Regions from separate parts of the Pseudomonas sp. MM211 genome, predicted to be linked through region 2. Evidence: predicted binding sites of a transcription regulator. Region 2 holds the regulator's gene; the other holds the start of a gene.
The links. Region 2 encodes sigma-54, which starts transcription at its own class of promoters, with help from an activator protein. Its sites were predicted from a motif close to ANTGGCATNNANNTTGCTNT; they were not measured.
Positions count from the first base shown of each region.

Region 1 (15,631 bases), 390 kb from region 2:
CAACAAGCTGGCCCGCGCCCTGGTCGGCACCAACAATATCGACAGCAACTCGCGCTTGTGCATGTCCTCGGCCGTGGTCGGCTACAAGCGCAGCCTGGGCGCCGATGCGCCGCCCTGCTCATACGAAGACATCGAGCAGGCCGACACGTTGCTGATCATCGGCAGCAACATGGCCTATGCCCACCCGATCCTGTTTCGCCGCCTGGAAGCGGCCAAGGCAGGCAACCCGCAGATGAAGGTCATCGTCGTCGACCCACGGCGCACCGACACCTGCGACCTCGCCGACCTGCACCTGGCCATCGCGCCCGGCAGCGATGTGGCACTTCTGCACGGCGTGCTGCACCTGCTGCTGGAACAGGGGCGTATCGACCACGCCTTCATCGAGGCGCACACCGAAGGCTTCGAGGCGCTACAAGAATTGGTCGCCGACTACGAGCCCGCGCGCGTCGCCCAGCTCTGCGCAATCAGCGAAGCGGATTTGCGCCGCTGTGCGGACTGGATCGGCAGCTCGCCGCGTTTTCTGTCGCTGTGGTGCATGGGCGTCAATCAGTCCACCGCCGGCACCGCAAAGAACGCCGCGATCATCAACCTGCACCTGGCCACCGGGCAGATCGGCAAGGTCGGCAGCGGGCCGTTTTCCCTCACCGGCCAGCCGAATGCCATGGGCGGTCGGGAAACCGGCAGCCTGTCCAATTTGCTGCCCGGTCACCGTGAGGTCGCCAACCCGCAGCACCGTGCCGAAGTGGCCGCTTACTGGGGCGTCGACACACTGCCGCAAAACCCGGGGCTCAGCGCCATCGAACTGTTCGAGGCGGTGGGCAGTGGCAAGATCAAGGCGCTGTGGATCGCCTGCACCAACCCGGCCCAGTCCATGCCGGATCAACACAGCATCCACAAAGCCTTGAGCGACTGTCCATTCGTGGTGGTGCAGGAGGCCTTCTTCACCACCGAAACCTGCCGCTACGCCGACCTGCTGTTGCCCGCTGCCAGTTGGGGCGAGAAGGAAGGCACGGTGACCAACTCCGAGCGCCGCGTGAGCCGCGTGCGCCGTGCCGTGCCTGCCCCTGGTGAGGCACGAGCCGACTGGTCGATCACCTGCAATTTCGCCAGGCGCCTGGAAGCTCGCCTGCCGGGCGTGCCTTCCGGGCATTTCGCCTTCGACAATAGCGAGCAGCTGTTCGAGGAATACAAGGTGCTGACCCGAGGCCGGGATCTGGATCTTTGTGGCCTCGGCTACGCGCTACTGGAAACACGCGGCCCGCAGCAATGGCCCTTTCCCGAAGGTGCGCAAAACGGCACGCCGCGCCTCTATGGCGACGGCCGCTTTCCAAGCGTCAACGACCGCGCGCGCTTTATCGCCGAGACCTATCAAGCGGCTAAAGAGCAACGCGACAGCCAGTATCCATTGACGCTCAATACCGGTCGCCTGCGCGATCAGTGGCACGGCATGAGCCGCACAGGCACCGCGGCACGGCTGTTCGCCCATGTCGAAGAGCCGCTGCTCGACCTGCACCCGCAAGACATGGCGCAGCGGCACCTGCAGAGCGGCCAACTGGTCGAGGTGCGCAGCCGCCGCGGCGCGCTGGTGGTGCGCGTCCAGGCCGACGCCAGCCTGCAGCAAGGCCAGGCTTTTCTGCCCATGCACTGGGGCGATCGCTTTCTCAAAGGCCTCGGCATCAACGCCCTGACCTTGCCAGCGTTCGATCCGCTGTCGAAGCAGCCGGAGCTGAAACACGCCGGTATCGACGTGCAGCCCATCGACCTGCCCTGGACATTCCACGCGCTGGTCGAAGGTGACGTTCAGCAACGCCTGGAAGCCTTGCGCCCGCTGTGCGAAACCTTCGCCTACGCGAGCTTCGGCCTGGCCGGTCGCGAGACCTCGGCGCTGGTGATGCGCGTCGCACACCATCACGCGCCGGATGCTGAATTACTCGAACAGCTTCAGGAACAACTGGGCCTGGCCGAAGGATCGGTGATCCGTTACGACGACCCAGGCGCCCTGTCCATTCACAAGCGCGTGCGTATCGACGGCGGTCGCCTGACGGGCTTCGCCCTGAGCGGCGAGACGCGCGCGCGCGGCTGGCTGCGTGACCTCTGGCAAAACCAGACCTCACTCGATGACGACAACGGCCGCGGCCTGCGCCGCTGGCTGCTGGCGCCGGTGGAAAGCCCGCCCGGCCAGAGCCGCCGGCAGACCGGCAAGACCCTGTGCACCTGCATGAACGTCAGCGAGACGGCAGTACGCGAGGGTATCGAGCGCGGCTGCGACCTCATCGCGCTCAAACAGAATCTCGGCTGCGGCACCCAGTGCGGCTCCTGCGTACCTGAAATCAAGCGCCTGCTGGCGCTACAGACCATCGAAGCCTAGCGAAAACTGGGCTGAGCCTAGACAAAAGGAATACCGTGATGAACCCAAGCGTATGGCTAATCGGCGCCGGCCCAGGCGACCCGGAACTGCTCACTCTCAAGGCGGTGCGTGCCCTCGGCCTGGCCGACGTGGTGCTGATCGATGACCTGGTCAACCCGCAGGTGTTGCAGCACTGCCCCGACGCCCGGGTGATCCGCGTGGGCAAGCGCGGCGGCTGCCGCTCGACGCCCCAGGCCTTCATCCATCGCCTGATGCTGCGCTATGCCCGCCAGGGCAAGGTGGTCGCGCGCCTCAAGGGCGGCGACCCGTGCATCTTCGGCCGTGGTGGCGAAGAAGCCGACTGGCTGGCCGCCCGCGGCGTGCATTGCGAGATCGTCAACGGCATCACCGCCGGCCTGGCTGCGGCGACCCGCTGCGGCATCTCCCTGACCCTGCGCGGCATCGCACGCGGCGTCACTCTGGTTACCGCCCACACCCAGGATGGCAGCTCGCCCAACTGGCAGGCGCTGGCCGACAGCGGCACGACGCTGGTGGTGTACATGGGCATCGCTACTCTGGCCGATACCCGCCAGCATCTGCTCGATGCCGGTATGGCGGCGCACACCGCCGTGGCGATGATCGAGAACGCCTCGCTACCGGATCAACGCGAGTGCCGTAGCACGCTGCTGGACATGGCCGACGCTGCACTGGCATTCAAGCTGAAAAGCCCGGCCATTCTGGTCATCGGCGATGTGGTTGGCGCTGCTATGGATGCTGCGCGAGAACTTGAGGTACGCAGCGCCTGACCCCTTACGACAGTCCGGTCTATGCAACTGGACTGCTATTTGCACTGTTTTAGTTCAACCGTACTGCCTGAAAGACTGCCCTCATGCCTGACACCACCATGCCTGCCGCCCTGCGATTCATGCTCGCCGCCCGCCGCTGCGAGCTGCAGGGCCTGGAAAGCCTGTCCTTCACCTGCCAACTGGTGACCAATGTCAGTCAGTTGGTGCACCAGCTGCAGAAGGAACGGGGCTACTCCAACATCTATCTGGGCAACCAGTCGAGCCATTATCTGCACCAACTTGATGCACACAGTGCCGAGTCAGCCGCCGTAGAGCGTCAGGTACACGAATGCTTCATGGCCATGGATACCGCCCAGGCCAATGCCGCGGATCGTGCCCGCCTGTTCAACCGCATCGCCTATGTACTGCATGGTCTGGACGAACTGCCCGGCCTGCGCAGCCGCATCCGCGAGCTGGAGCCGACGCCACGGCTGGCCACCCAGGCCTTCACGCGACTGATCGGCGGGTTGATGGCCGTGGTCTTCGAAGCCGCCGATACCGCAGTCGACCCAGGCATCACCCGGCTGCTGGTGGCCATGTTCAACTTCATGCAGGGCAAGGAGCTGGCCGGTCAGGAGCGCGCTGCGGGTGTCGAGGGCTTCTCGCGCGGGCATTTCGATGCCGAGTTGCAGGAGCGCCTGCAGCATCTCGAAGACGGCCAGGAGCGTTGCTTCGATGTGTTCAGCGAGTTCGCCGATGCCGAGGCGGTGGCCCTGTGGCAGCAGATTCACAGCGGCGACACCGTCGCCCAGGTAATCAGTCTGCGCGGCATCGCCAAGCGCACGTCTGCCAATGCCACGGTCGATCCGAGCCTGTGTGAACTGTGGTTCGAACTCAATACCCGACGCATCGACGCCATGAAGGAAGTGGAAAACCACCTCGCCAATCGCCTGCTGGAACACTGCCGCCGCAGCATCGCCGAGGCCCATGCAGACCTGGACAACCATCGCACGCTGCTCAAGCGTCTGGGGCAGATGGATGTCGGTAGCGATCAGGCGCTGCTGTTCAGCGTGCACAGCAGCACCCTGGACAGTGCACCTCAGGATTCGGTGGGCAACCACCTGGCGCGTTCGGTGCTCGACCTTCTCCACGAGCAGAATCAGCGCCTGCAGCGGGTCAGTGACGAGCTCAAGGAAACCCGCGAGACCCTCAACGAACGCAAAGTGATCGAGCGGGCCAAGAAGCTGCTGATGAACGATTACCGGCTCAGTGAAGAAGATGCCTACGCACGCCTGCGCCAATCCGCCATGGAGCGCAGCATGCGCCTGGTCGACGTCGCCCAGAGCCTGCTCGCCTTCGCCGCCCGCAAGGCCCAGGAAAATCCGCGCAGCGACAAGCACAAGCGCGCTTGATCTGTACCTTTGCTTAGCTGCGCTCAATCGTGGCAATGACCAACGCGCCGTGATCTGGTGGCCCAGCGCTGAGCGCAGCGATGCCGAAAAGGGATAGTCAGTGCAAAACTGGCGCACGCCCGAAATCCGCCCTGGGTATCGCTTCGCTCAACCACAGGCTACGTCCAAGTTACTGCGCCCTTATAGCAAAGCGACTCCGCGAAGGTGCCTGTGGCAATCGCCCAGATAACCATGCACCTGAGCCGCGCACGCTTGGCGGTCGACGCCCCGCCACTGTGCGGCACCGACCTTTGCCGTTAGCCATCACCGCCTCGATGAAATACCCCTGCACAGCCAGAAACGTTTTCCCATTCAGATAGTTAACTCAGCATACCGCGCGGTTCAGGGTCGCCTGACTTGAGACTCTGCCCGGTGCGCTCACTACTGGCACGCAACCTGCTAAGTCCCTGACAGGGAGGCAGGCTCTGCCCCTCCACAATCCGAATCCTGGACAACGGCGTCCACCCTTGTTGCAGCCCAAGCGCTGCCATGAGAGTGACGCCGTTTTTTTATGCGTGCCTTTTGGGGAAAACGATATGGACGACAAGCCACGTACATTGCCGAGCATCGACGACAGCGCCAGCCAGCCACGCCGCACCTTTCTCAAGCAGTCCATGGGCCTGCTTGGTGGCGGTGCGCTGATGAGCCTGCTGCCGGCGGGGCTGAGCAGCGCGGTGTGGGCTGCTGGCACCGATGGTCTGGAGACCACCAAGGCCAAGCTCGGCTTTATCGCCCTGACCGACGCCGCACCGCTGTTCGTGGCGGATGAACTGGGCCTGTTCGCCAAGCACGGCATGACCGGCGTGGAAGTGCTCAAGCAGTCGTCGTGGGGCACTACCCGCGACAACCTGGTGCTCGGCTCCGGCAGTGGCGGCATCGACGGCGCCCATATCCTCACGCCAATGCCCTACCTGATGGCCGCCGGCAAGGTCACCACCAACAATACTCCGCTGCCGATGTACCTGCTGGCGCGCCTGAACCTCAACGGTCAGGGCATCTCCATCAGCAAGGAATACCAGGATCTCAAACTCGGCACCGACGCCAGCGCCTTCAAGCAGGCCGTTGCCGCCAAGCTGGCCAAGGGTCAAAAGATCGCCGCGGCGATGACCTTCCCGGGCGGCACCCACGACCTGTGGCTGCGCTACTGGATGGCAGCTGGCGGCATCGAACCCAACAAGGATCTGCCGACGGTGGTGATCCCACCGCCGCAGATGGTCGCCAACATGAAGGTCGGCAGCATGGACGCATTCTGCGTCGGTGAGCCATGGAACGCTCAGTTGATCAACCAGGGCATTGGCTACAGCGCGGTAACCACCGGCGAGCTGTGGGCCAACCACCCGGAGAAAGCCCTGTCGCTGCGCGCCGATTATGTCGATGCCAACCCCAACGCCACCCGTGCCCTGCTCAAGGCGGTGATGGAAGCGCAGATGTTCTGCGAAGCGGCGGAGAACAAAGAGCAGGTCGCGGAAATCTGCGCCAAGCGCCGCTGGATCGGCGCTCCCGCCAGGACCTGCTGGCTCGCCTGCAGGGCAACATCGATTACGGCAACGGCCGCGTGGTGGAAAACAGCCCGCACCTGATGCGCTTCTGGAGCGAGTTCGCCTCCTACCCCTTCCAGAGCCACGACCTGTGGTTCTTGACCGAAAACAAACGCTGGGGCTACCTGCCGAAGGACTTCGACAGCCAGGCACTGATCGACACCGTCAACCGCGAGGACATCTGGCGCCAGGCCGCCGCCGAGCTCGCGGTACCTGCCGAGCAGATTCCGCAATCCAAATCGCGAGGCGTCGAGACCTTCTTCGACGGCAAGACCTTCGACCCGCAGAACCCGCAAGCCTATCTCGACAGCCTGTCCCTGAAGGCCTAACCGGAGGAACGCTCCATGAATGCGCCCGTAAAATCGCTGGCCCTGCCGGCCGGTGTCATCGCTCCAAGCTGGCTGAAGCGGCTGTCGACCACGCTCATGCAGTCGGTGCTGCCGCCCTTGGTGATCACCACAGCACTGCTGCTGATCTGGCAACTGCTGTGCAGTGGCCCCAACGCGTCGCTGCCGCCGCCCAGCCAGGTCATCGAAGACACCTGGGAGTTGATCATCAACCCCTTCTATGACAACGGCGGCACCGACGTCGGCATGGCCTGGCAACTGCTCGCCAGCCTCGAGCGGGTGGCCTACGGCTATGCCCTGGCAGTCGTAGTCGGTGTAGCGTTGGGGGTGCTGGTCGGCCAGTCGACCTGGGCGATGCGCGGTCTCGACCCGCTGTTCCAGATCCTGCGTACCGTGCCGCCGCTGGCCTGGTTGCCGCTGTCGCTGGCCGGTTTCAAGGACAGTCACCCGTCGGCGCTGTTCGTGATTTTCATCACTGCAATCTGGCCGATCATCATCAATACCTCGGTGGGCATCCGCAACATCCCCGAGGACTACCGCAACGTCGCCAAAGTGCTGCGCCTCAATGGCCTGGAGTACTTCCAGAAGATCATGCTGCCCGCCGCCGCCCCCTACATCTTCTCAGGGCTGCGCATTGGCGTGGGGCTGTCCTGGCTGGCGATCATCGCGGCAGAGATGCTGATTGGTGGCGTGGGTATCGGCTTCTTCATCTGGGACGCGTGGAACGCCTCGCGCATCAGCGACATCATTCTCGCCCTGGTCTACGTCGGCGTGGTCGGCTTCCTGCTCGACCGCCTGGTGCTGTTCGTCGGCAACCGCATCACCCGTGGCACATCGGCCTGAGGAGACAGACATGAGCAAGCACTATCTGAGCATCGAACATGTGGAAAAGTACTTCGAGCGTGACGGCGTCAGCTCCCATGTACTGAACCAGATCAACCTCAACGTCGAGCGTGGCGAATACATCTCCATCATCGGCCACTCCGGTTGCGGCAAATCGACGGTGCTGAACATCGTCGCCGGCCTGACCGACTCAAGCAGCGGCGCAGTGATTCTCGACGGCAAGGAAGTTCGCGGCCCCGGCCCGGATCGCAGCCTGGTGTTTCAGAACCACTCGCTGCTGCCCTGGCTGACGGTGCAGGAAAACGTCGCCCTGGCCGTCGACAAGGTCTTCAAGCGTACCAAGAGCAAGGCCGAGCGCCGCGACTGGACGCTGCATCATCTGGAGCTGGTGAGCATGGGCCACGCATTGCACAAACGGCCCAGCGAAATTTCCGGCGGCATGAAGCAGCGTGTAGGCATTGCCCGCGCGCTGGCCATGGAACCCAAGGTGCTGCTGCTAGACGAGCCCTTTGGCGCACTCGACGCCCTGACCCGCGCCCACTTGCAGGACGAGGTCATGCGTATCCAGAGCGAGCTGCACAACACGGTGATGATGATCACCCACGATGTCGACGAAGCCGTGCTGCTTTCCGATCGCATCGTGATGATGACCAACGGCCCTTCGGCGACCATTGGTGAAATCCTCACCATCGATCTGCCGCGGCCCCGTGACCGCATCGCTTTGGCTGACGACCCGCGCTACAACGCCTATCGGCATGCCGTGCTGAGTTTCCTGCACGAAAAACAGCGCAAGGTCGAACCCATGAGCGCACACCGCGCTGCCGCAGCTAAAGAGCCGGCCGGCAAGGAGCGCGCTCGCGCCTAGATGCTGCGATCAGTCGCGGGCAATGCCCGTTACGGTGATGCCGAAGCGCTCCTCCAAGCGAACTGCGGGAGTCTGCTCCTCACGGGGCTGCTCCTTCGGTTCGAGGCGCTCCAGGTTCTCTTCGGCCCACTCCAGCAGCCAGATCACGGCCTGCTCGAGGCTGGGTTTGTCTTTCGATTTGACCTTGAGGACTTCGGCCGCCTCATCTCGGCTGTAGGCAATATTCCATTGGCTCATAGTGAGTCTCCAGCGGGGGGCTTTGTGGCTGGCACGCAATCATGCGCGTACCGCACCATTAACCATGTAGACCTGTCGTCCGTGAACAGTTCGACCTATAAATCCCCGGAACTTCGCAGCACACCTCCACTCAGAAACTAGGCATCGATTGATTTCTCCGGGCGCCCATGGCGCCCATTTTTTTGCCTGCGATTTGACCTCACGCCGCCAGGAACTTGAGCATCGGGTAAACGCGGCGCACAAAAAAACCGGGAAAATCCCGGTTTCTTCGAAACGAGCAGTAGAGGCCGTATCAGGCCCTAGGCAGCGTGACCCCTCGTTGCCCTTGATACTTACCGCCACGATCCTTGTACGACACCTCACAGGCTTCGTCGGACTCGAGGAACAGCATCTGCGCCACGCCCTCATTAGCGTAAATCTTCGCAGGCAAAGTGGTGGTGTTGGAAAATTCCAGGGTCACATGCCCTTCCCATTCCGGTTCCAGCGGCGTGACGTTGACGATGATGCCGCAGCGCGCATAAGTGCTCTTGCCCAGGCATATGGTCAAAACGTTGCGCGGAATGCGGAAGAATTCCACGGTACGGGCCAGCGCGAACGAGTTCGGCGGGATGATGCACACATCGCTTTTTACATCGACGAAGCTTTTTTCATCGAAATTCTTCGGGTCGACGGTGGCCGAGTTGATATTGGTGAAGACCTTGAATTCATCGGCGCAGCGCACGTCGTAACCGTAGCTGGACACCCCGTAAGAAATCAGCGGCAAACCGCCTTCATTACGCACCTGGCGCTCGACGAACGGCTCGATCATGCCGTGTTCCTGGGCCATGCGGCGAATCCACTTGTCTGATTTGATGCTCATGGCGGGGCCGTCCTGAAGGTCTGATCGGTGAAAAAGTGAGCGCATCTTACCGGGCTGGAGGGCTGGGTTCAAAGCCTCTTGACAGAGCGTTTCGGCTATAAGCCGACGAGAAGAATGCAAGTAAATCGCAGAAAGACTTACAGACCATTCGCACTTCCCGAAAAAAGCGGGTATGGTGACCCCACTGTGCTGCATGTGTCACCGCGAATCGCTACATGATGCCTAGATTTCGATCCAAACATCGTCCGACTCCTAGTACTCGTTGCACTCAGTCCCGGCCTGGTTTTATCCAGGGCTGTTATTTCTTTAGATATTAGGAGACATCACATGTCCAATCGTCAGAATGGCACCGTTAAGTGGTTCAACGATGAGAAAGGCTACGGCTTCATCACTCCGCAATCCGGTGACGACCTGTTCGTACACTTCAAAGCTATCCAGAGCGATGGCTTCAAGAGCCTGAAAGAAGGCCAGCAAGTTTCCTTCGTGGCCACTCGTGGTCAGAAAGGCATGCAAGCTGAGGAAGTTCAGGTTATCTAACCTGCTCTTTCTATAAAAACCCCGCTTCGGCGGGGTTTTTTTATGCCTGAGTTTTATGCAGCGCGCCCGCCCGGCGGCCGCGCTATGGCGATCAATCGTCGGCGATGACGATGGTCGGCATGGCCTGGGCCGTCGCCGCGCTAGAGGCGATGCGCGCCCCGACCTGACGAGCCACCTGCTGATAGAGCATGGCGATCTGGCTTTCCGGATCGGCGATGGTCGTCGGCTTGCCACCGTCAGCCTGCATACGGATGGCCATGGACAGCGGCATGGAAGCCAGCAGATCGACGCCGAACTGGGCAGCCAGCTTCTCGCCACCACCCTCACCGAACAGATGCTCGGCATGGCCACAGCTGGAGCAGATGTGCACGGCCATGTTCTCCACCACGCCGAGCACCGGAATGTTCACCTTGCGGAACATCTCCACGCCTTTTCGGGCGTCGAGCAGGGCCAGATCCTGCGGCGTGGTGACGATGACCGCCCCCGCTACCGGAACCTTCTGCGCCAGGGTCAGGTGGATATCGCCCGTGCCGGGCGGCATGTCGATGATCAGATAGTCGAGGTCATCCCAGGCGGTCTGGGTGACCAGCTGCAGCAACGCGCCGGAGACCATCGGGCCACGCCATACCACCGGCGTGTTGTCATCGGTGAGAAAGGCCATGGACATCACCTGTACGCCATGGGCTTCGAGCGGCACGAACCACTTCTGATCACGCACTTGAGGGCGCGTGCCTTCCGGGATACCGAACATGATGCCCTGGCTCGGGCCGTAGATATCCGCATCGAGAATGCCCACCCGCGCACCTTCACGGGCCAGTGCCAACGCCAGGTTGGCAGCAGTGGTCGACTTGCCCACCCCGCCCTTGCCGGACGCCACGGCAACCACGTTCTTGACGTTGGCCAGGGCCGGCACCTGAGCCTGCGCCTTGTGGGCGGCGATCACGCAGTTCACCTCTACGCTGGCGCTGCGTACACCCTCGATATTCTCGATGGCCAGTTGCAGCAGCTGTGACCAGCCCTGCTTGAACAGGCCGGCAGCGTAACCCAGCTCCAACTTGACGCTGACCTGGTCGCCCAGCACGTCGATAGCGCGCACACAACCTGCGCTGAGCGGATCCTGATCGAGATGGGGATCGGTGTACTGGCGCAACACGGCTTCGACCGCGGCGCGGATATCAGCGCTCATGCTTAGCTCCGGAGATGGCAGGAAAAGACGCCTATCCTACCCGAGCTACCAGTCGGATGCAGACCGGTGACCCGAAGGGCCGCCGGCCATCAACACTCACTGCACGGGCTGACCGGGCAGTGGCTTGAGATTTACCTCGACGCGGCGGTTCTGCGCACGGCCATCGGCGCTGGCGTTGTCGGCGATCGGCTGATCCGGGCCGGCACCGCGGCTGGACAGGCGAGTGCCGTCGATACCCTGGGCGGTCAAATAGCTGGTCACGCTCTGCGCGCGGCGCTGCGACAGCGCCATGTTGTGCTGACGCGAACCGGTGCTGTCGGTGTAACCGACGATCTCGATGCTGTTGTTCTGGAACTGCTGGAACGAAGTCGCCAGGTTATTCAGCGGCGCATAGAAGCTGGGAGCGATATCCGCAGAATCGGTAGCGAAGGTGATATTGCCGGGCATGATCAGCTTGATGTCATCGCCCTGACGCTGCACCTCCACACCGGTGCCCTCCATACTGCGACGCAGCTCGGCTTCCTGGCGATCGGCGTAGTAGCCATAGCCAGCACCTGCAGCACCGGCGAGCACAGCACCGATGGCGGCGCCCTTGCCGCGGTCATCATGGCTGACCGCCGCACCGACTGCAGCACCGGCCAGCGCTGCCAGGCCACCATAGGTGGCAGTACGGTGGCCGCCGCCACTGGCTGCTCCACCACCAGCGTTGTCGTAAGGGTTGTTCGAAGCACAGCCAACCATCAGGGCCAGAGCGGTGGCACAGGCGAGCGGACGTAAAACTGCAGGCATGGTTCATCTCCTTGCTGGGAGCGGAAGGTTCTCGTTGGAACCCGCTTACGCCTCTAAATTCAAGTCGATGTCCGCGCTATTTGCCCGCTGGCCGGAACGCGCTCGGTTACTTTATAGTGACCGACCTCCCTCCACCCGATGACAGCCTGACAATGTCCCAAGCTCGCCAGATTCTCGTTACCAGCGCCCTGCCCTACGCCAACGGTTCGATCCACCTTGGCCACATGCTCGAGTACATCCAGACCGACATGTGGGTGCGCTATCAGAAACTGCGCGGCAACCAGTGCATCTACGTTTGCGCGGACGATGCCCACGGTTCGGCCATCATGCTGCGTGCGGAAAAGGAAGGCATCACCGCCGAACAGCTGATCGACGGCGTCAAGGCCGAGCACAGCGGTGACTTCGCCGACTTCCTGGTGGAGTTCGACAACTTCCACTCGACCCACTCGCCGGAAAACCGCGAGTTGTCAGAGTCGATCTACAAGGCGCTGCGTGACAATGGCCACATTGCCACGCGCTCGGTGACCCAGTATTTCGACCCGGAAAAAGGCATGTTCCTGGCCGATCGCTTCATCAAGGGCACCTGCCCGAAATGCGCGACGCCCGACCAGTACGGCGACAACTGCGAAAAATGCGGTGCCACCTACGAGCCCACCGAACTGAAAGACCCGCGCTCGGCAATTTCCGGTGCGGTGCCGGTGCTCAAGGACTCCAAGCACTTCTTCTTCAAGCTGCCGCAGTTCCAGGAAATGCTGCAGAAATGGACGCGTAGCGGCACGCTGCAGGAGTCGGTCGCCAACAAGCTCGCCGAATGGCTCGATGGCGGCCTGCACGAGTGGGACATCAGCCGTGATGCACCCTACTTCGGCTTCGAGATCCCCGACGAGCCGGGCAAGTATTTCTACGTTTGGCTGGATGCGCCGATCGGCTACATGGCCAGCTTCAAGAACCTCTGCGCACGCCGTCCGGAGCTGGATTTCGATGCGTTCTGGAACAAGGATTCCAGCGCCGAGGTGTACCACTTCATCGGCAAGGACATCGTCAACTTCCACGCCCTGTTCTGGCCTGCCATGCTTGAAGGTGCCGGCTACCGCAAACCGACCGCCATCAACGTGCACGGCTACCTGACCGTGAACGGGCAGAAGATGTCCAAGTCGCGCGGCACCTTCATCAAGGCGCGCACCTATCTGGATCACCTCAATCCGGAATACCTGCGCTACTACTACGCGGCCAAGCTCGGGCGCGGCGTCGATGACCTCGACCTGAACCTCGAGGACTTCATCCAGAAGGTCAATTCGGATCTGGTCGGCAAAGTGGTCAACATCGCCAGCCGTTGTGCCGGCTTCATCCACAAGGGCAATGCCGGTGTGCTGGTGGCGGCCAACCCCGAGTCGGAACTGTGGAATGCTTTCCAAAGCGCCGCCCCGAGCATCGCCGACGCCTACGAGAGTCGCGACTTCGCCCGTGCCATGCGTGAAATCATGGCCCTGGCCGACCGCGCCAACGCCTGGATCGCCGACAAGGCGCCGTGGTCGCTGGCCAAGCAGGAAGGCAAGGCCGACGAGGTGCAGGCGATCTGCGCCCTGGGCGTCAACCTGTTCCGTCAACTGGTGATCTTCCTCAAGCCGGTGCTGCCGCATCTGGCCCGCGATGCCGAGGCCTTCCTCAACGTCGCACCGCTGACCTGGGATGACCTGACCACGCCGCTGGCCGATCATCAGTTGAATCCGTTCACCCCACTGCTCAGCCGCATCGAACCGGCCAAGGTCGAAGCCATGGTCGAAGCCTCCAAGGAAGACCTGGCCGCCGCCAACGCCGGCCAGCAGAACGCTCCACAGGAGGACGCTCCCCGAGGCAATGGCGAACTGACGAAGGATCCGCTGGCCGCCGAAATCGCCTTTGATGCCTTCGCAGCGGTCGATCTGCGTATCGCGCTGATCGAGAAGTGCGAGTTCGTGGAAGGTGCCGACAAGCTGCTGCGCCTGACCCTGGATATCGGTGACGAGAAGCGCAACGTGTTTTCCGGCATCAAGAGCGCTTATCCAGACCCAAGCAAGCTCGAAGGCCGGCTGACGCTGTACGTGGCCAACCTGGCCGCACGCAAGATGAAGTTCGGCGTGTCGGAAGGCATGGTGCTGGCTGCGGGCCCTGGCGGCGAAGAAATCTACCTGCTCAGCCCGGACAGCGGTGCCAAGCCGGGTCAGCGCGTCAAGTAAACAACCGGCCGCGCCATGCAAGACTGATGACTCCCACGCTCCAGCGTGGGAGTCCAGGCCAGGGTGCTCTGCCCCCTCATGGGCCAGCCACCAGCTTCGACATCGGACGCAAAGCGTCCGAGAGGCATTCACACGCAGAGCGTAAGAAACGATCTGACAGGGTCGTTGCCGTAGGATGGCGTTGAGCGAAACGATACCCATCATGGGGCACGCGCAAAAACTGATAGGTATTATCGCTCTTCGGCCTGCGCGGCCCGACCCATCTTATGAATTGCCTCATGTAAAAACGCCAGCAGACGCTGGGCAACGATCGTCAACAATTCTCGAGGTACAAGGATGTTTCTCCGCCGCCATCCACTGCTCGCCCTGTTTGCCTTCCTGCTGATGCTCGGCGGCTGCTCGCCATCCGGCGAAAACCGTTCGCCCGCTGGTGCGGCGCTGCTGGGTGAAAGCGCGCAGCAGGGCGCGTTCCTCGCCTACGAGCACAGCGTGGGCATTCGCCTGCCCGTCGAGCAGGTCGAATCACGCCTGGCGGCGGTGCGTGAAGCGTGCAACAGCCAGCGTTTCGGCCAGTGCGACCTGCTGGCCATCGAGCAGAGCCAGGGCCACTACCAGGCCGCCAGCATTACCGTGCGCATCGCTCCGAGCGGTGTCGAGCCGCTGGTCGGCTTTGCCGGCGAAGGCGGCGAGCTGCAGAGCCGTCACACCCGCGCCGAGGATCTCGCCCAGGCCGTCAGCGATACCGAGCAACAACGCCAGCGCCTGGAACGCCAGCAGAAAACCCTGTTGCAATACCAGACACGCAGTGACCTCAGCGTCAGCGACATGCTCGCCCTTGCCCGCGAACTGGCCGAGGTGGAGGTACAGCTGGCGGGCGCAGCCCAGCAGTCGGCCCAGCAGCAACGTCGCCTTACCACCAACTTGCTGACCCTGAGCTTCAGCACCGAGGGCGAGCCTGTCGGTCGCCTGGCGCGTATCGGCGAAGCCGCTGGCGGCATGCTCGACAATGCCACCGAAGGCGCTACGGAAGCCCTCAAGCTGCTCGGCTACGGCATCCCCTTCGTGATCATCCTGTTCCCGCTTGCCCTGCTGATCCGTTGGCTGTGGCGCAAGGCCAGTCGCGCCCGCAACAAGGTCTGAGTGAGTCCAGGCGGCGCCGTGCTGCTGTACCGGGCGCGGCGCATGCCGGATAATGCACAGCCAACGCTTCAGCCAGATCTGCAACACCGATGATCGAATCTCGCGACCTCTCCTGCATGCGCTCCCACGGGCCGACCCCGTGCGAGCGACGCTGCGTGCCTCGAGCATGAGCAACGCCCTGCGTATAGCCGCCATAGACGCCCTGCTACCGCAGACGCAATGCGGCAAATGCGGCCACCCAGGCTGTCAGCCCTACGCCGAAGGCATCGCTGCGGGCGAAGCGATCAACAAGTGTCCGCCAGGCGGCACCGCCACCATCCACGCGCTGGCCAACCTGCTGCAAGTTCCGGAACTGCCACTGGCATTACCGACAACTCCCGCGCAGCTCGCGGTGATCCGCGAGGCCGAGTGCATCGGCTGCACCAAATGCATCCAGGCCTGTCCGGTGGACGCCATCGTCGGCGCCGCCAAACTGATGCACACGGTGATCA
Region 1 covers NZ_CP081942.1:4,934,737-4,950,367, forward strand. The annotation lists gene K5Q02_RS22670 (nitrate reductase) at 1-2,368, shown strand, start outside; gene cobA (uroporphyrinogen-III C-methyltransferase) at 2,407-3,153, shown strand; gene K5Q02_RS22680 (nitrate regulatory protein) at 3,237-4,544, shown strand; gene K5Q02_RS22685 (CmpA/NrtA family ABC transporter substrate-binding protein) at 5,120-6,163, shown strand; gene K5Q02_RS22690 (hypothetical protein) at 6,139-6,450, shown strand; gene ntrB (nitrate ABC transporter permease) at 6,466-7,311, shown strand; gene K5Q02_RS22700 (ABC transporter ATP-binding protein) at 7,322-8,176, shown strand; gene K5Q02_RS22705 (hypothetical protein) at 8,186-8,413, opposite strand; gene dcd (dCTP deaminase) at 8,706-9,272, opposite strand; gene K5Q02_RS22715 (cold-shock protein) at 9,600-9,809, shown strand; gene apbC (iron-sulfur cluster carrier protein ApbC) at 9,901-10,995, opposite strand; gene K5Q02_RS22725 (OmpA family protein) at 11,092-11,784, opposite strand; gene metG (methionine--tRNA ligase) at 11,937-14,000, shown strand; gene K5Q02_RS22735 (DUF4349 domain-containing protein) at 14,337-15,140, shown strand; gene K5Q02_RS22740 (RnfABCDGE type electron transport complex subunit B) at 15,307-15,631, shown strand, end outside.
Region 1: K5Q02_RS22685 (CmpA/NrtA family ABC transporter substrate-binding protein) is a predicted target of sigma-54. The motif match lies at 4,967-4,986, and genes of this name have one in related genera.

Region 2 (15,631 bases):
TTCCTGATCCGCATGCTCAAGGATCCCGAGCGTGAGGACTACATGGATCTGCGTGTCGGCATGCGTGACGGCGATGCGCGGTTCACCGAGAAGTACCTGCCGACGCCGGTGCTCAGCCCGGCGCTGGACGAGTGGCTGAAAACCGCGATTCGCGGTGGCAAGGTGGAAGAAGGTTATTTCCAGTATCAGGGTTCGATCAACCGCAACCCGGATCCTGCCGTGCGCAGCATCAGCCTGTTCTTCGCGGTGCAGGATGCCGAGCTGGCCTTCCAGCCCGGTTGGCCGGCGCTGCACGATGCCCGTGGTGAGGTGCTAATCGAGGACAGTGGCGTTCGAGTGCGCGTCTCCGAAGGACGTATCCTCGACAGCCAGGTGCGTGAGGCCTATGCCGACATCGCCCATGTCGATGCTGGAGAAACCCCGCACCTCAAGCTCAAGGGCAAGTTGCAGAGCAGTGTCGGCGACGGCTTGAAGATCCTTCAGGAAACGCCCCTCGGGGTTGCCGATACCTTCGCCGGCTGGAAAGGCGCGGGCGCCCTGAGTGGTGCGCTGGATCTGGATATCCCGCTGCACAAGGGCGAACAGGCCAACGTGATCGTCGACTTCAGTGCCAACAAGGCCTCGCTGAGCATCAGCAAGCCGGCGCTGGAGCTGAGCGACGTGACCGGAGACTTTCGTTTCGACACCAGCAAGGGCCTTAGCGCGCCCTCGATCAGCGCCCGTGCGCTGGGCCATGCGGTGACCGGCAAGGCTATTGCCGATGGCCGGCCAGGCCAGGCGCGCAGCCGCATCGAAGCCAACGGGATCATTCCGCTGGCCAACCTCACTGGCTGGCTGGGAGTGACACAGCCGTTGCCTGCCCAGGGGAATGTGCCGTATCGCCTGCGCCTGAGCCTCGAGGGGACGGACAGTCAACTGCGAGTCGATTCCAATCTCAAGGGCCTGAGTATCAGCCTGCCGGCTCCGTTCGGCAAAACCGCCAGCGAGGAACGTTACGCCGACTGGCGCATGAATTTCGGTGGGCGCGAGCAGCGTTACTGGCTCGATTACGCCAACGTTGCCAGCTTCACCCTGGCGGCGCCGCCCGGGCAGTTCAACCAGAGCCGCGGCGAGCTGCGCCTGGGCGATGGGCCGGCGATCCTGCCGACTACTCGTGGCGTGCGCGTTCGCGGTCGGGTATCGGAAGTGAACCTGGCGGCCTGGCAGGACGTTATCAAACCTTACGAGCAAACTTCTCGTCAGGATGCCCAGCAACTGTTTACCGATGCCGAGCTGCGCATTGGACGTTTCGAGGGGCTCGGCCAGAAGCTCGATGATCTCGACGTTGGCTTGCGGCCCATCGATGGCGGCTGGTCGCTGAGTCTGGACAGTACGCTGGCCAAGGGCCGTGTCGACCTCTTCGAGGCGAGTGGCAAGCCCATCGTCGCCAATCTGGAATATGTGCGCCTGCCGGCCGCCAAGCCGAAAACCGCTGATGCGCCGGAGCCTGAAGGGCCTGATCCACTGGCCGATTTCGACCCGCGACAGATTCCGGCGCTGGATTTGCGCGTTGCCCATGTATTCCAGGGTGACGACGACATGGGCGCCTGGTCGCTGAAGGCACGTCCGGATGCTCAGGGCGTGCAGTTCAGCGATCTGGATATCAACCTCAAGGGGCTGCACCTTGGCGGCGCAATCGGCTGGCAAGGTGTGCCGGGGCAGACGCGCAGCTGGTACAAGGGCCGCATGCAGGGCGAAAAGTTGTCCGAAGTGCTGAAGGCCTGGGGCTATGCGCCCTCGGCGACCAGCGAGAGCTTCCGCCTGGACGCCGATGGGCATTGGCCTGGTTCGCCGGCCTGGTTCAACCTCAAGCGTTATTCGGGCAGCCTCGACGCGTCGCTGCGTAAGGGCCAGTTCGTCGACGTACAGGGCTCTGCATCGGCGCTGCGGGTTTTCGGCCTGCTCAATTTCAACTCCATCGGCCGCCGTCTGCGCCTGGATTTCTCCGATCTGCTCGGCAAGGGCCTGAGTTATGACCGGGTGAAAGGTAATCTGAATGCAACGGATGGCGTGTTCGTCACTCAGGAGCCGATCACCATGACCGGCCCGTCGAGCAATCTGGAACTGAACGGCACCCTGAACATGATCGACCAGGGCATCGATGCCAAGTTGCTGGTGACCCTGCCAGTTACCAACAACCTGCCGCTGGCGGCGCTGATCGTCGGCGCGCCGGCCATCGGTGGTGCGCTGTTCCTCGCTGACAAACTGCTGGGTGATCGCGTGGCGCGTTTCGCCAGTGTGCAGTACGACGTCAAGGGCACCCTGCACGATCCACAACTGACCTTCGACAAACCGTTCGAGAAACCCAACTGACCCTGGAGGCCAGCATGTCTTTCGCCGTGATCCAGATGGTCAGCCAGGACGATATCGCCGCCAACCTGCTGCAGGCTCGCCGCCTGCTCGAGGAGGCGGCCGCCGGCGGCGCGCGCCTGGCGGTGCTGCCGGAGAACTTCTCGGCCCTCGGGCGGCGCGATGCCGCCGATTTGGGACGGTTGGAAGCCAGTGGTCAGGGCCCGGTGCTGCCCTGGTTGAAACGCACCGCTCGTGACCTCAACTTATGGATAGTGGCCGGCACTCTGCCGCTGCCGCCGGCCAGTCAGCCGAATGGCAAGCCAAGAGCCTGCTCGCTGCTGCTCGACGATCAGGGTGAGACCGTCGCCCGCTACGACAAGCTGCACCTGTTCGACGTAGATGTCAGCGACAGCCGTGGCAGCTATCGCGAGTCGGACGACTACGCCCACGGCGAGCAGGTGGTGGTCGCCGATACACCCGTTGGGCGTCTGGGTTTGACCGTATGCTACGACCTGCGCTTTCCTGAACTCTATGGCGCGCTGCGTGAAGCAGGTGCCGAGCTGATCAGTGCGCCCTCGGCGTTCACCCGGGTCACCGGTGCGGCCCACTGGGACGTACTGATCCGTGCCCGTGCCATCGAAACCCAGTGCTACCTGCTGGCGGCAGCTCAGGGTGGCGTTCACCCAGGCGGTCGTGAGACCTATGGCCACACGGCCATCATCGACCCCTGGGGGCGCAAACTGGCGGAACAGGCGGATGGCGAGGCCTGGTTGCTGGCCGAGCGTGATGCGCGCGAACAAGCGGCTATCCGCGAGCGCATGCCGGTAGTGCGACACAAACGATTTTTCGCTGCGGCGCAGCCGCGGCAGCCTGATGTGGAGACGTTATGAGCGACATGTTGTTGACCGTCAGCAAGCAGATGCTGAGCCCCGGCGGTCTGACCCTGGAGCATCTGCCGGGCATTCTCGGCGAACTGGCCGGCCCCGGCATCGATGCCGCCGACCTGTACTTCCAGACCCAGGTGTCCGAAACCTGGGTGCTGGAAGATGGCATCGTCAAGGAAGGCAGTTTCAACCTCGATCAGGGCGTCGGCGTGCGCGCCCAGTCCGGTGAGAAGACCGGCTTTGCTTACAGCAATGCGATTACTCCCGAGGCCTTGAGCCAAGCGGCCCGCGCCGCCCGTTCGATCGCCCGTGCCGGGCAGCAGGGCCGCGTGCAGGCTTTTGCTGCGACCCAAGTGACGCCGCTGTATGCGCCGGAGAACCCGCTGGATGTGATCGACCGCGCGCAAAAGGTCGAGCTGCTCAAGCGTATCGATGTGGCAACTCGGGCGCTGGACCCGCGTATCAAACAGGTGACGGTCAGCCTCGCCGGTGTCTGGGATCGCATTCTGGTTGCCGCGACTGACGGCAGTCTGGGCGCCGATATTCGTCCGCTGGTGCGTTTCAACGTCAGCGTGATCGTCGAGCAGAACGGTCGTCGCGAGCGTGGTGGCCATGGCGGCGGCGGGCGAACGGACTACAGCTATTTCCTCAATGAAGACCGCGCCATGGGCTATGCCCGTGAAGCACTGCGTCAGGCCCTGGTCAACCTCGAGGCGGTTGCCGCACCGGCTGGCACCATGCCCGTGGTCATGGGCGCGGGCTGGTCGGCGTGCTGCTGCACGAGGCGGTCGGCCACGGTCTGGAGGGTGACTTCAACCGCAAGGGCAGCTCCAACTACAGCGGCAAGATCGGCCAGCAAGTGGCTTCCAAACTGTGCACCATCGTCGATGACGGCACCCTGGCCGAGCGCCGCGGCTCGCTGAGCATGGACGATGAAGGCACTCCTACCCAGTGCACCACGTTGATCGAGAACGGCGTGCTCAAGGGCTACATGCAGGACAAGCTCAATGCTCGGCTGATGGGTGTGGCGCGTACCGGTAATGGCCGTCGCGAGTCTTACGCACACCTGCCGATGCCGCGCATGACCAATACCTACATGCTGGCTGGCGAGAGCGACCCCGAGGAGATCATCCGTTCGGTGAAGAAGGGCATCTACTGCGCCAACCTGGGCGGCGGTCAGGTCGACATCACCAGCGGCAAGTTCGTGTTCTCCACCAGCGAGGCGTACCTGATCGAGGACGGCAAGATCACCGCGCCGGTCAAGGGTGCGACCCTGATTGGCAATGGCCCGGAAGCGATGAGCAAGGTGTCGATGGTCGGCAACGACTTGGCGCTCGACAGTGGCGTCGGTACTTGCGGCAAAGATGGCCAGTCGGTACCGGTTGGCGTGGGCCAGCCGACGCTGAAGATCGATGCGATCACTGTCGGTGGCACGGGCGCTTGAGAATACTGGCCGGGGTGAGCCCCGGCCATGCGAAGGGGCGAAACCTAGCGCAGTCCGCGCTGGGTTTCGTCGAGATCGCGGATGTACTTGAAGATTTTGCGTGACGAGGCGGGAGCCTTTTCCTGAGCCGCTTCATGCTGGGCATGGCGGATCAGCGCGCGCAGGTGTTGGCGGTCTGCGTCTGGGTACTCGGCGACGAACTTTTCGAGCACTTCGTCGTTACCGACGATCAGACGATCACGCCAGCGCTCGAGGTTGTGGAAACGCTCGTTGTACTGGCGCGTGGAGGCGTCGAGTTGGTCGAGGAGCGTCAGGATCGCTTCGATGTCCTGATCGCGCATCAGCTTGCCGATGAACTGCATGTGGCGTTTTTTCGCTGCATTGGCGGTGTGCTTGGGTGATTCTTCCAAGGCACGGCGCAGGCCATCAGTCAGCGGTAGCTTGTTCTGCAGATCAGGCTTGAGGCCGGCCAGGCGCTGGCCCAGCTCCTGCAACGCGTGGAACTCACGCTTGACCTGGGTTTTGCTCTTCTCGCCGGAGAAGTCGTCGAGGTAATCAGACATTTTGCGGTGATCCAATGGGAAACGCCGCCATGATAGCAGCAAGTTTCTTGCCGTATGCGCGACCAGAGTCGTTGCCGCTGCGGCTATCGTTCAGGAGTCGTTATGAGTGAAGTGGAAGTAGTCGGGCCAGGTGCGTTACCAGGCCTTCAGGCGCAGGTCGAACAGATTCTCGCCGAGGCGAAGAAACAGGGCGCGAGTGCCTGTGAAGTGGCGGTGTCGGTGGAGCAGGGGTTGTCCACCAGCGTGCGCCAGCGTGAGGTGGAAACCGTCGAGTTCAACCGCGATCAGGGCTTTGGTATCACCCTTTACGTCGGTCAGCGCAAAGGCTCGGCCAGCACCTCGGCGACCGGCGAGGCGGCGATCCGCGAAACCGTAGCGGCGGCCCTGGCCATCGCCAAACACGCGTCCGAAGACGAGAGCGCCGGTCTTGCCGACGCGGCGCTGATGGCTCGCGATATGCCGCAGCTGGATCTGTACCATGCCTGGGACATCAGCCCGGAGCAAGCGATCGAGCGCGCGCTGGTCTGTGAGGCTGCTGCCTTCGATGCCGACTCGCGTATTCGCAATGCCGATGGCACCAGCCTGAGTACCCATCAAGGCTGCCGTGTATACGGCAACAGCCACGGCTTCATCGGCGGCTACGCCAGCACCCGGCACAGCCTCAGTTGCGTGATGATTGCCGAGAGCGACGGGCAGATGCAGCGCGACTACTGGTATGACGTGAACCGTCAGGGTGAGCTGCTCGCCGATGCCGCGAGTATCGGCCGGCGCGCCGCACAGCGTGCGGTCAGCCGCCTCGGTGCGCGCCCGATACCGACCTGCGAAGTGCCGGTGCTGTTCTCCGCGGAACTGGCTACCGGTTTGTTCGGCAGCTTCCTCGGGGCGATCTCCGGTGGCGCCCTGTATCGCAAGTCATCGTTCCTCGAAGGATCCCTGGGCGAGCAACTGTTTCCTTCCTGGCTGAACCTCGACGAGCGTCCGCACATTCCCCGTGCCATGGGCAGTGCGGCGTTCGACGGCGATGGCCTGGCCACCTATGCGAAACCGTTCGTGGAGGGCGGCAGGCTGGTCTCCTACATCCTGGGCACCTACGCCGGGCGCAAACTGGGCATGCCCAGCACGGCCAATGCCGGCGGTGTGCACAACCTGTTCGTCAGCCATGGCGACGAAGATCAGCAGGCGCTGATCAAGCGCATGGGCCGTGGGCTGCTGGTCACCGAGTTGATGGGCCATGGTCTGAACATGGTCACCGGCGACTACTCCCGCGGCGCGGGCGGCTACTGGGTGGAGAATGGCGAGATTCAGTTCGCCGTGCAGGAGGTGACCATTGCCGGCAACCTGCGCGACATGCTCAAGCAGATCGTCGCAGTCGGCAGCGACCTGGAGCTGCGCAGCAATATCCGCACGGGCTCGGTGTTGATCGAGAAGATGACCGTCGCCGGCAGTTGACTCCACCGAGCGCTTTCCGCGCTCGGTTGTTGTGAGCCGTTGACGTTTCGGATCCCACTGCCGAAACGTCGACGGATTCTCGGCCTGCCACGCAATGTGGCGATGTTGCGCCTTTCTCCTCTCATTCATGGCTGCTGAAGGCAGATGGCTGCTTGTTACCTGCCGTTCGGCAACTTTCGCTTTCTGTATTTTTTGCCAATTGCCGCCGGTGCCAATCCTGCGCGGCGAGACCAATGGTGCTTCATACCAATTCGGTATTGATTATTCTTTCTAAATAGGAATTAATATTATTATCTTTTGAAAGGTGAGCCATGAGATTTCGCTCGAGCAATACGCCATGTTTGGATTGTTGGTACTGGCTGGGTTTCCGGATCCGTTGCGGGCTGCTTCCTGATGAACCAAGGCTGCTCGAGCTGCACTGGGCGCAGGGTCGCCAACTGGTCGAGCACGGTCGCTTGTGTCCCTGGCGGATGTCACTGACCACCCTGAATCTGCTCATGGATACCGCCTGCGATACGGCGCTGCCCTGGCACTGGCGCAGCGTCTGCCTGGATCACGCCTACCGCTCCCTTTACGCGCTGCAGCACCTGGCCACCGACCGCGATCAGCAGCACAGCCTGAATCGCGTTCGCAACCGCCTGGCCACCTTGCGCATGCAGCCCTCTCTTTCGATATCCGAATTGGCAGAAGGAAATCCCTATGAGTAACACCCGGATAGAACGCGACAGCATGGGCGAACTGGCCGTCCCCGCCGAGGCCCTCTACGGTGCCCAGACCCAGCGTGCGGTCAACAACTTCCCGGTATCGGGGCTGGCTATGCCCAGGGCGTTCATTCGTGCACTGGTACTGGCCAAGGCTGCCGCCGCCCGTGCCAACGTGGATCTGGAGCAGATCCTGCCTGCCCAGGGCGATGCCATCGTTGCGGCCTGCCAGCAACTGCTGGCCGAGGATTTCATGCAGCACTTCCCGGTGGATGTGTTCCAGACTGGCTCCGGCACCAGCTCCAATATGAATGCCAATGAAGTGATCGCCACCCTGGCCACCGGCATTCTCGGCGAGCCGGTGAACCCCAACGATCACGTCAACTGCGGTCAGAGCAGCAACGACATCATCCCCACCACCATCCATGTCAGTGCCGCCATCGAAGTCAGCGAGAATCTGCTGCCAGCGCTTGGTCACCTGCTCAAGGTGCTCTGCGAGAAGTCCCTCGAGGTGCAACCCTTCGTGAAGACTGGCCGCACGCACCTGATGGATGCCATGCCGGTGCGCATGAGCCAGGTACTCGATGGCTGGGCGCAGCAGATCCAGGGCAACATCCAGTTGCTCACCAGCCTGCTGCCGGCGCTCCAGGCACTGGCCCAAGGTGGTACTGCGGTCGGTACCGGCATCAACGCACATCCGCGATTTTCCGAACTATTCTGTCAGGAGCTCAATGCACTGACAGGGCGGCAATTCACCCCGGGCACCAACTTTTTCGCGCTGATCGGCTCTCAAGACACTGCGGTGGCGCTTTCCGGGCAACTGAAGACCACGGCAGTGTCGTTGATGAAGATCGCCAACGATCTGCGCTGGATGAACTCCGGCCCGCTGGCCGGCCTCAGTGAGATCGAACTCGAAGCGCTGCAACCTGGTTCCTCGATCATGCCGGGCAAGGTCAATCCGGTGATCCCGGAAGCCACTGCCATGGTCGCGGCTCAGGTCATCGGCAATGACACCAGCATTGCGGTGGCGGGGCAGTCCGGCAATTTTGAGCTGAACGTGATGCTGCCGGTGATCGCTCACAATCTGCTCGGCAGCATCGAGTTGCTGGCCAACGCCAGCCGTCTGCTGGCGGATCGTGCCATCGCCAGCTTCAAGGTCAACGAGCCGAAGCTCAAGGAAGCACTGGGCCGCAACCCGATTCTGGTGACGGCGCTGAACCCGCTGATTGGTTATCAGAAGGCTGCGGAAATCGCCAAGAAGGCGTATCGCGAAGGTCGGCCGATCATCGACGTGGCCGAGGAAATGACCGATCTGGGACGTGCCGAACTGGAGCAGTTGCTCAACCCGGAACGCCTTACCGAAGGTGGTCTGTAACCGTTGAAACCGCCGCGCAGGTCATGTGCCTGCGCATTTTCGCCTCAGGGCGAGGAGGCAATCCCATGGAGCAGTGGAAGCGACTCATCCAGGCCGGTAACCGCTACTTCGCCGAAGGTTCCTGGGTCGAGGCGCGGGAGCAGTATCTGCAGGCGCTGGCGCTTGCCCAGGTACTGTTCGAGCGCTGGCGGGATGCCGATGCTGCGGTGGCGGCTTTCGTCGTTTCTCAGCACAACCTGGCCGATCTGCAACTGATGATCGGTCATCCGGAAGAGTCCGCCGAGCACCTCTGTGCCTGCCATGAACACCTGCTGCGCTGCATGGGCAGTGAGCACCTGTCGCCGTCTTTGCGCCAGGCTGCGCTCAATCACAGCGGCCGAACCTACACCAGTCTGTTGAACTTTGTCGCCGAGCACGGGGCCTACCCCCGTACGGATCGATTGTTGGGCGCTCATGCGCCTGGCGATGCTTCACCGGCAGAACGCCCAGCGTCTGTCGTTCGTCAGTACCATTAGAAGGAGTGAAACCATGCCGTATAGCCTGCCTGCTCTGCCTTACGCCTACGATGCCCTGGAACCGCACATCGATGCGCAAACCATGGAAATCCATCACAGCAAGCACCACCAGACCTACGTCAACAACCTCAATGCCGCTCTGGAAGGCAACTCGCTTGGCGAGCTGCCGGTCGAAGAGCTGCTCACTCGCCTCAAGGAAGTGCCGGAAGACAAGCGCGGTGCGGTGATCAACAACGGTGGTGGGCATGCCAACCATTCGCTGTTCTGGACCGTGATGAGCACCAGTGGCGGTGGTGAGCCCCAAGGTGAGTTGAAAGCCGCCATCGACAGCCAGCTGGGTGGCCTGGAGGCTTTCAAGGAAGCCTTCACCAAAGCCGCACTTACCCGCTTCGGCAGCGGCTGGGCCTGGCTCAGCGTAACGCCACAGAAGAAGCTGGTGGTTGAAAGCACCGGCAACCAGGACAGCCCGTTGATGAACGGTAATACGCCGATTCTGGGTCTGGACGTGTGGGAGCATGCCTACTACCTGCGCTACCAGAACCGTCGCCCCGAATACATCGGTGCGTTTTACAACGTCGTCGATTGGGCCGAAGTAGCGCGTCGCTATCAGGCCGCTCTGGCTTGATTGCATGCCTATGAGCCGGCATCGAGTGTACGCATGAGCCCACTGCACGAGTTGATCGCGGTCAATGGCCGTTCCTTTCGCTATGCATTGGGACTGATGCTGCTCGTCGTCGGCGGCACCATCCTTGCCATCAAGGTCTGGAGTGGTTTGCAGAGCCGGCTTTCGCCGGCTCTGTGGTATGCCTGGCAAGGCGGCATGCTGTGTGCTCTTGGCACAGCCCTGGGCGCCTTGCCAGTTATTTTCATGCGCAGCATTTCGGCACGTTCTTACACGGCCATGCTGGGTTTCGGTGGGGGCATGATGCTCGCTGCCAGTCTTTTTTCACTACTCCCGCCAGCTTTTCAGCTGACTCACGAGCAGAGCCTGACCGCTAGTCAGGGCTCGCTGCTGGTCGCCGCGGGAGTGGTGCTCGGTGCTGGTGCCTTATGGGCGCTGGGCCACTGGTTGTCTCGTACATCGCGAGCGAGCCTGCGGGCAGATCAGGGCGTCGGCTTGAGCGTCTGGCTGTTCGTTATCGCCATCGTTCTGCACAACGTGCCGGAAGGAATGGCGGTCGGTGTGGCGGCCGCGGCCAATCTGTCGAATGCCGATGGATTGGCGCTGGGGATTGCGTTGCAGGACGTGCCCGAGGGGCTGATTATCGCCCTGGTGCTGGCGGGGGCGGGAATGTCGCGATGGAAGGCGGTTTTCTGCGGCGCCGCCTCCGGGTTGGTCGAGCCGATGTTCGCGCTGCTTTCGGCCTGGTTGGTCGGCGTGTCGTTGCAGTTGCTGCCCTGGGGGCTGGCGATCGCGGCGGGGGCAATGCTCTTGGTGGTGATACGCGAGATCATTCCCAAGCTGTATCGACGCAGTGACATGCCACCGGCCGTACTGGGTTTTGCGTCGGGGTTCGTGCTGATGTTGGCTGTGGGCAATGCCCTGAACGTCTGAGGGCGATCACTCGCCTTCGTCGAAGTAGTTATTGATCAGGTCAATCAGCGCCTGCAGTGCTTCCTCTTCCCGCTCGCCCTCGGTCGCCAGATGCACGATGGTGCCCTTGCCGGCGGCGAGCATCATCACCGCCATGATGCTCTTGCCATCTACCAGGCTCTCGACGCTGCGCCCGATTCTCACCTGGCAGGGAAAACGCCCTGCGACCCCGACGAACTTGGCGGCCGCACGCGCGTGCAGGCCGAGTTTGTTGATGATGGTGATTTCACAGGCGGGCATCGCGGCAATTCCTTAACTGAGGTCGCGGTGGCGGATCTGAACGTTCTTCAGCAGCGGTTTGAGGGCATGCCCCAGGCGGTTGGCTAGGTACACCGAACGATGATGGCCGCCGGTGCAGCCAATCGCAACGGTGACGTAGGAGCGGTTGCTGGCGGCGAAGCGCGGCAGCCATTTGTGCAGGTAGGTGAAGATGTCCTGGTACATGTCCTGGACGTCCTCTTGGGCGGCCAGGTATTCCTCTACGGGCTGTTCGAGGCCGGTGAAGTCACGCAGTTCAGGCTTCCAGTAGGGGTTGGGCAGGCAGCGTACGTCGAACACCAGGTCTGCATCCACCGGCATTCCCCGTTTAAAACCGAAGGATTCGATCAGATAGGCAGTGCCCGGCTCCGGCTGGTTGAGCAGGCGCAGCTTGAGGGTGTCGCGCAACTGATAAAGATTCAGGTGAGTGGTGTCGATCTTCAGGTCGGCACGGTCGATGATCGGGCTGAGCAGTTTGGTCTCGTCGACCATGGCTTCGGCCAGCGAGCGCTGGTCGTTGGTCAGCGGGTGACGTCTGCGCGTCTCCGAAAAGCGCTTGAGCAGGGTTTCTTCGCTGGCATCCAGATACAGGACATCGCAACGGATGTTGCGGCCGCGCACTTCATCAAGCAGTTCGGAAAAGCGCTTGAGCTGGCTAGGCAGGTTGCGTGCGTCTATCGACACCGCCACTTGCGGGTGCAATAGCTCGGTATGCAACAACGCCCGTTCGGCCAGCTCGGGAAGCAGGCCGGCAGGCAGGTTGTCGATGCAATAGAAACCGTTGTCCTCGAGCACGTCGAGAGCGGTGCTCTTGCCTGAGCCGGAACGGCCGCTGACGATAATCAGGCGCATGGGCTCATCCTGTGTAGGGCTATTGGCCGTTCTGCACGTTCACTACGGTCTGGTACAGCGACTCACTGTCTTGAGCCTGGCGCAGTCGCTCGCGAACGTCCTCGCGGTCGAACATGCTGGCGATCTGGCGCAGCAGTTCCAGGTGCTCATCGGTCGCCGCTTCGGGCACCAGCAGCACGAACAGCAGATCGACGGGCGCGCCGTCGATAGCGTCGAAGTCGACCGCAGCATCGAGTTTCAGCAGTGCACTGATCGGTGAGCTGCAGCCGGGCAGGCGGCAGTGAGGGATGGCGATGCCATTACCAAAACCGGTCGAGCCGAGCTTTTCACGGGCAATCAGGCTTGCATAGATGGTCTGGCCATCGAGATCGGGCAAGTCGCGCGCGATCACGGCAGCAATCTGTTCGAGTACACGCTTTTTACTGCCACCCGGCACGTTCACGAGGGAACGGCCGGGGGTCAGGATATTTTCAAGTCGGATCATAGGAGAAGGACGAGGTCAGCGGGCCATTGCGCCCTGCTGGCGGTCGAGCTGTTTTTCCTTGTGCTTGATGAGTTGGCGGTCGAGTTTGTCGGTCAGTAGATCGATTGCAGCGTACATGTCTTCATGCTCGGCATTGGCCACCACTTCGCCTCCGGCGATATGCAAGGTAGCTTCGACTTTCTGCTTGAGCTTCTCGACCTCCAGGATGACCTGCACGTTGGTGATCTTGTCGAAGTGCCGCTCGAGACGTCCGAGCTTTTCTTCGATGTAGCTGCGTAGTGCGTCTGTCACATCCAGCTGGTGTCCACTGATGTTGACTTGCATACCGCTTCTCCTTGTTGCCGTGTGTGAGTGGCAGGCGTTGGGCCTGCCGCAGGAACACTGGGGCATATTGCTACAAGGGCACCTTACATCAGCCGTTTGCGTTCGCTCGAAGGCGCTATACCGAGCGATTCACGGTACTTGGCGACTGTGCGGCGCGCCACTTGAATGCCCTGTGCTTCCAGTAAACCAGCGATCTTGCTATCGCTCAATGGCTTTTTCGCATTTTCCGCAGCGACCAGTTTTTTGATGATCGCGCGAATCGCGGTGGAGGAACATTCGCCGCCTTCGGAGGTGCTGACGTGGCTGGAGAAGAAGTATTTCAGCTCGTAAATGCCACGCGGTGTATGCATGTATTTCTGGGTGGTGACTCGTGAGATGGTCGACTCGTGCATGCCTACTGCTTCCGCGATGTCATGCAGCACCAGCGGCTTCATGGCTTCGTCGCCGTAGTCGAGGAAGCCGCGCTGGTGCTCGACGATCTGCGTCGCGACCTTCATCAGGGTCTCGTTGCGGCTCTGCAGGCTCTTGATGAACCAGCGCGCTTCCTGCAACTGATTGCGCATGAAGGTGTTGTCGGCGCTGGAGTCGGCACGTTTCACGAAGCCTGCGTACTGTGCGTTGACGCGCAGGCGCGGCATGGCTTCCTGGTTGAGCTCTACCAGCCAGCGATCGTTGTGCTTGCGCACGATCACGTCAGGCACCACGTACTCGGGCTCGCTTGATTCGATCTGCGAGCCAGGGCGCGGGTTGAGGCTTTGAATCAGCTCGATGACCGGGCGCAGCTCGTCTTCCTTGAGCTTCATGCGGCGCATCAACTGGCTGTAGTCGCGGCTGCCGAGCAGGTCGAGATAATCGCCAGTGAGGCGCAGGGCCTCGCTCAACCAGGGCGTGTTGGCCGGCAGCTGGCGCAGTTGCAGTAGCAGGCATTCACGCAGGTCACGGGCGGCGATGCCGGACGGTTCGAACTGCTGGATGCGGTGCAGCACGGCTTCGACTTCATCGAGCTCGACATCGAGTTCTGGGTCGAAGGCGTCGGTGATTTCTTCGAGGGTTTCTTCGAGGTAGCCCTGACCGTTGATGCAGTCGATCAGGGTGACGGCGATCAGGCGATCCTTGTCGGACATCGGTGCCAGATTGAGCTGCCAGAGCATGTGGCTCTGCAGGCTTTCGCCAGCGGAGGTGCGAGTGGTGAAGTCCCATTCGTCATCATCATTGCTCGGCAGGCTGCTGGCGCTGGTCTGGTAGACGTCTTCCCAAGCGGTGTCGACCGGCAGCTCGCTGGGGATACGCTCGCCCCAATCGCCTTCTTCAAGGTTATCGACGGTCTGGGTGTTTTCCTGGAAAGTCGGCTCCTGAAATTTCTCTTCCTGGGCGGCCGCGGTGGGTGCACTTTCCGCGCCGTCGGCCATGGGATCCGAATTGTCGAAGTCGTCGCCTTCTTCCTGACGCTCGAGCATCGGGTTTGACTCCAGTGCCTCCTGGATCTCCTGTTGCAGATCCAGAGTCGACAGTTGGAGCAGGCGAATGGCTTGTTGCAGCTGCGGTGTCATCGTCAGCTGCTGGCCCATTTTCAGGACTAGCGATGGTTTCATTGCAGACCTTATCTGGCGTCTGTGCGCGATCCACGACAGGGCGCCAAAGCGCCACTAGGAAGCAAATTATATGCCTGAACCCGAGTGTTTTGCCTAGAGCCCGTTACCATTTCATTACGACCATGTCGTGGGGTAACAGGCTCTCAGGGGTACTCATCGGCGGGAAATCCGTTACAGGCGGAATTCGTGGCCCAGGTAAACTTCCTTAACCACCTGGTTGGCCAGGATCGCAGCGGAGTCACCCTCGGCGATCAGTTGGCCGTCGCTGACGATATAGGCGGTTTCGCAGATATCCAGGGTTTCGCGCACGTTGTGGTCGGTGATCAGCACGCCAATGCCTTTGGCCTTGAGGTGGTGAATGATTTGCTTGATGTCACCGACCGAGATCGGGTCGACGCCGGCGAAGGGCTCATCGAGAAGGATGAATTTCGGCGAAGTGGCGAGGGCGCGGGCGATCTCCACGCGGCGACGCTCACCACCCGAGAGGCTCATGCCCAGGTTGTCGCGGATGTGCGTTATGTGGAATTCCTGCAACAGACCTTCCAGCTCCTGCAGACGCTGCGCGCGGTTGAGATCCTTGCGTGTTTCCAGGATCGCCATGATGTTGTCGGAGACACTCAGCTTGCGAAAGATCGAGGCTTCCTGAGGCAGGTAGCCGATCCCGGCGCGAGCACGGCCATGCATGGGCTGGTGGCTGACGTCGAGATCGTCGATCAGTACGCGACCCTGATCGGCCTGAACCAAGCCGACGATCATGTAGAAACAGGTGGTCTTGCCGGCGCCGTTGGGGCCGAGCAGGCCAACAATCTGGCCGCTTTCGATGCTCAGGCTGACGTCACGAACGACCTGGCGGCCTTTATAGCTTTTGGCCAAGTGCTGGGCTTTCAAAATCGCCATCGTTATTGGCCCTGCTCGGCGGCGGGTTTCTTCTGCGGCTGGATCACCATGTCGATACGCGGGCGCGGGGTCGACACGTTGCTGCCCGTGGCGCGGCCAGCATTGACGATCTGGCGCTGGGTGTCATAGACGATCTTCTCGCCTTCGAAGGTGTTGCCTTCCTGAACCACCTTGGCCTGGTCGATCAGTACGATGCGCTCATTGGCCGCGAAGTACTGGATGGTCAAGCCGTAAGCCTTGACGATTTGCTTGTCGATCGAGGGTTTCTGCTCGTAATAGGCTGGTTTGCCCACCGAGGTGAACACATCGACTTCACCCTGTGCATTCTGGGTGATGGTGACGGTGTCGCCAGTGATTTTTAGAGTGCC
Region 2 covers NZ_CP081942.1:47,233-62,863, reverse strand. The annotation lists gene K5Q02_RS00310 (YhdP family protein) at 1-2,352, shown strand, start outside; gene K5Q02_RS00305 (carbon-nitrogen hydrolase family protein) at 2,367-3,221, shown strand; partial or broken gene tldD (metalloprotease TldD) at 3,218-4,659, shown strand; gene yjgA (ribosome biogenesis factor YjgA) at 4,704-5,222, opposite strand; gene pmbA (metalloprotease PmbA) at 5,325-6,671, shown strand; gene K5Q02_RS00285 (hypothetical protein) at 7,142-7,378, shown strand; gene K5Q02_RS00280 (class II fumarate hydratase) at 7,371-8,747, shown strand; gene K5Q02_RS00275 (hypothetical protein) at 8,813-9,262, shown strand; gene K5Q02_RS00270 (superoxide dismutase) at 9,276-9,887, shown strand; gene K5Q02_RS00265 (ZIP family metal transporter) at 9,921-10,817, shown strand; gene K5Q02_RS00260 (HPr family phosphocarrier protein) at 10,824-11,096, opposite strand; gene rapZ (RNase adapter RapZ) at 11,109-11,966, opposite strand; gene ptsN (PTS IIA-like nitrogen regulatory protein PtsN) at 11,986-12,450, opposite strand; gene hpf (ribosome hibernation-promoting factor, HPF/YfiA family) at 12,466-12,774, opposite strand; gene K5Q02_RS00240 (RNA polymerase factor sigma-54) at 12,858-14,366, opposite strand; gene lptB (LPS export ABC transporter ATP-binding protein) at 14,538-15,263, opposite strand; gene lptA (lipopolysaccharide transport periplasmic protein LptA) at 15,266-15,631, opposite strand, start outside.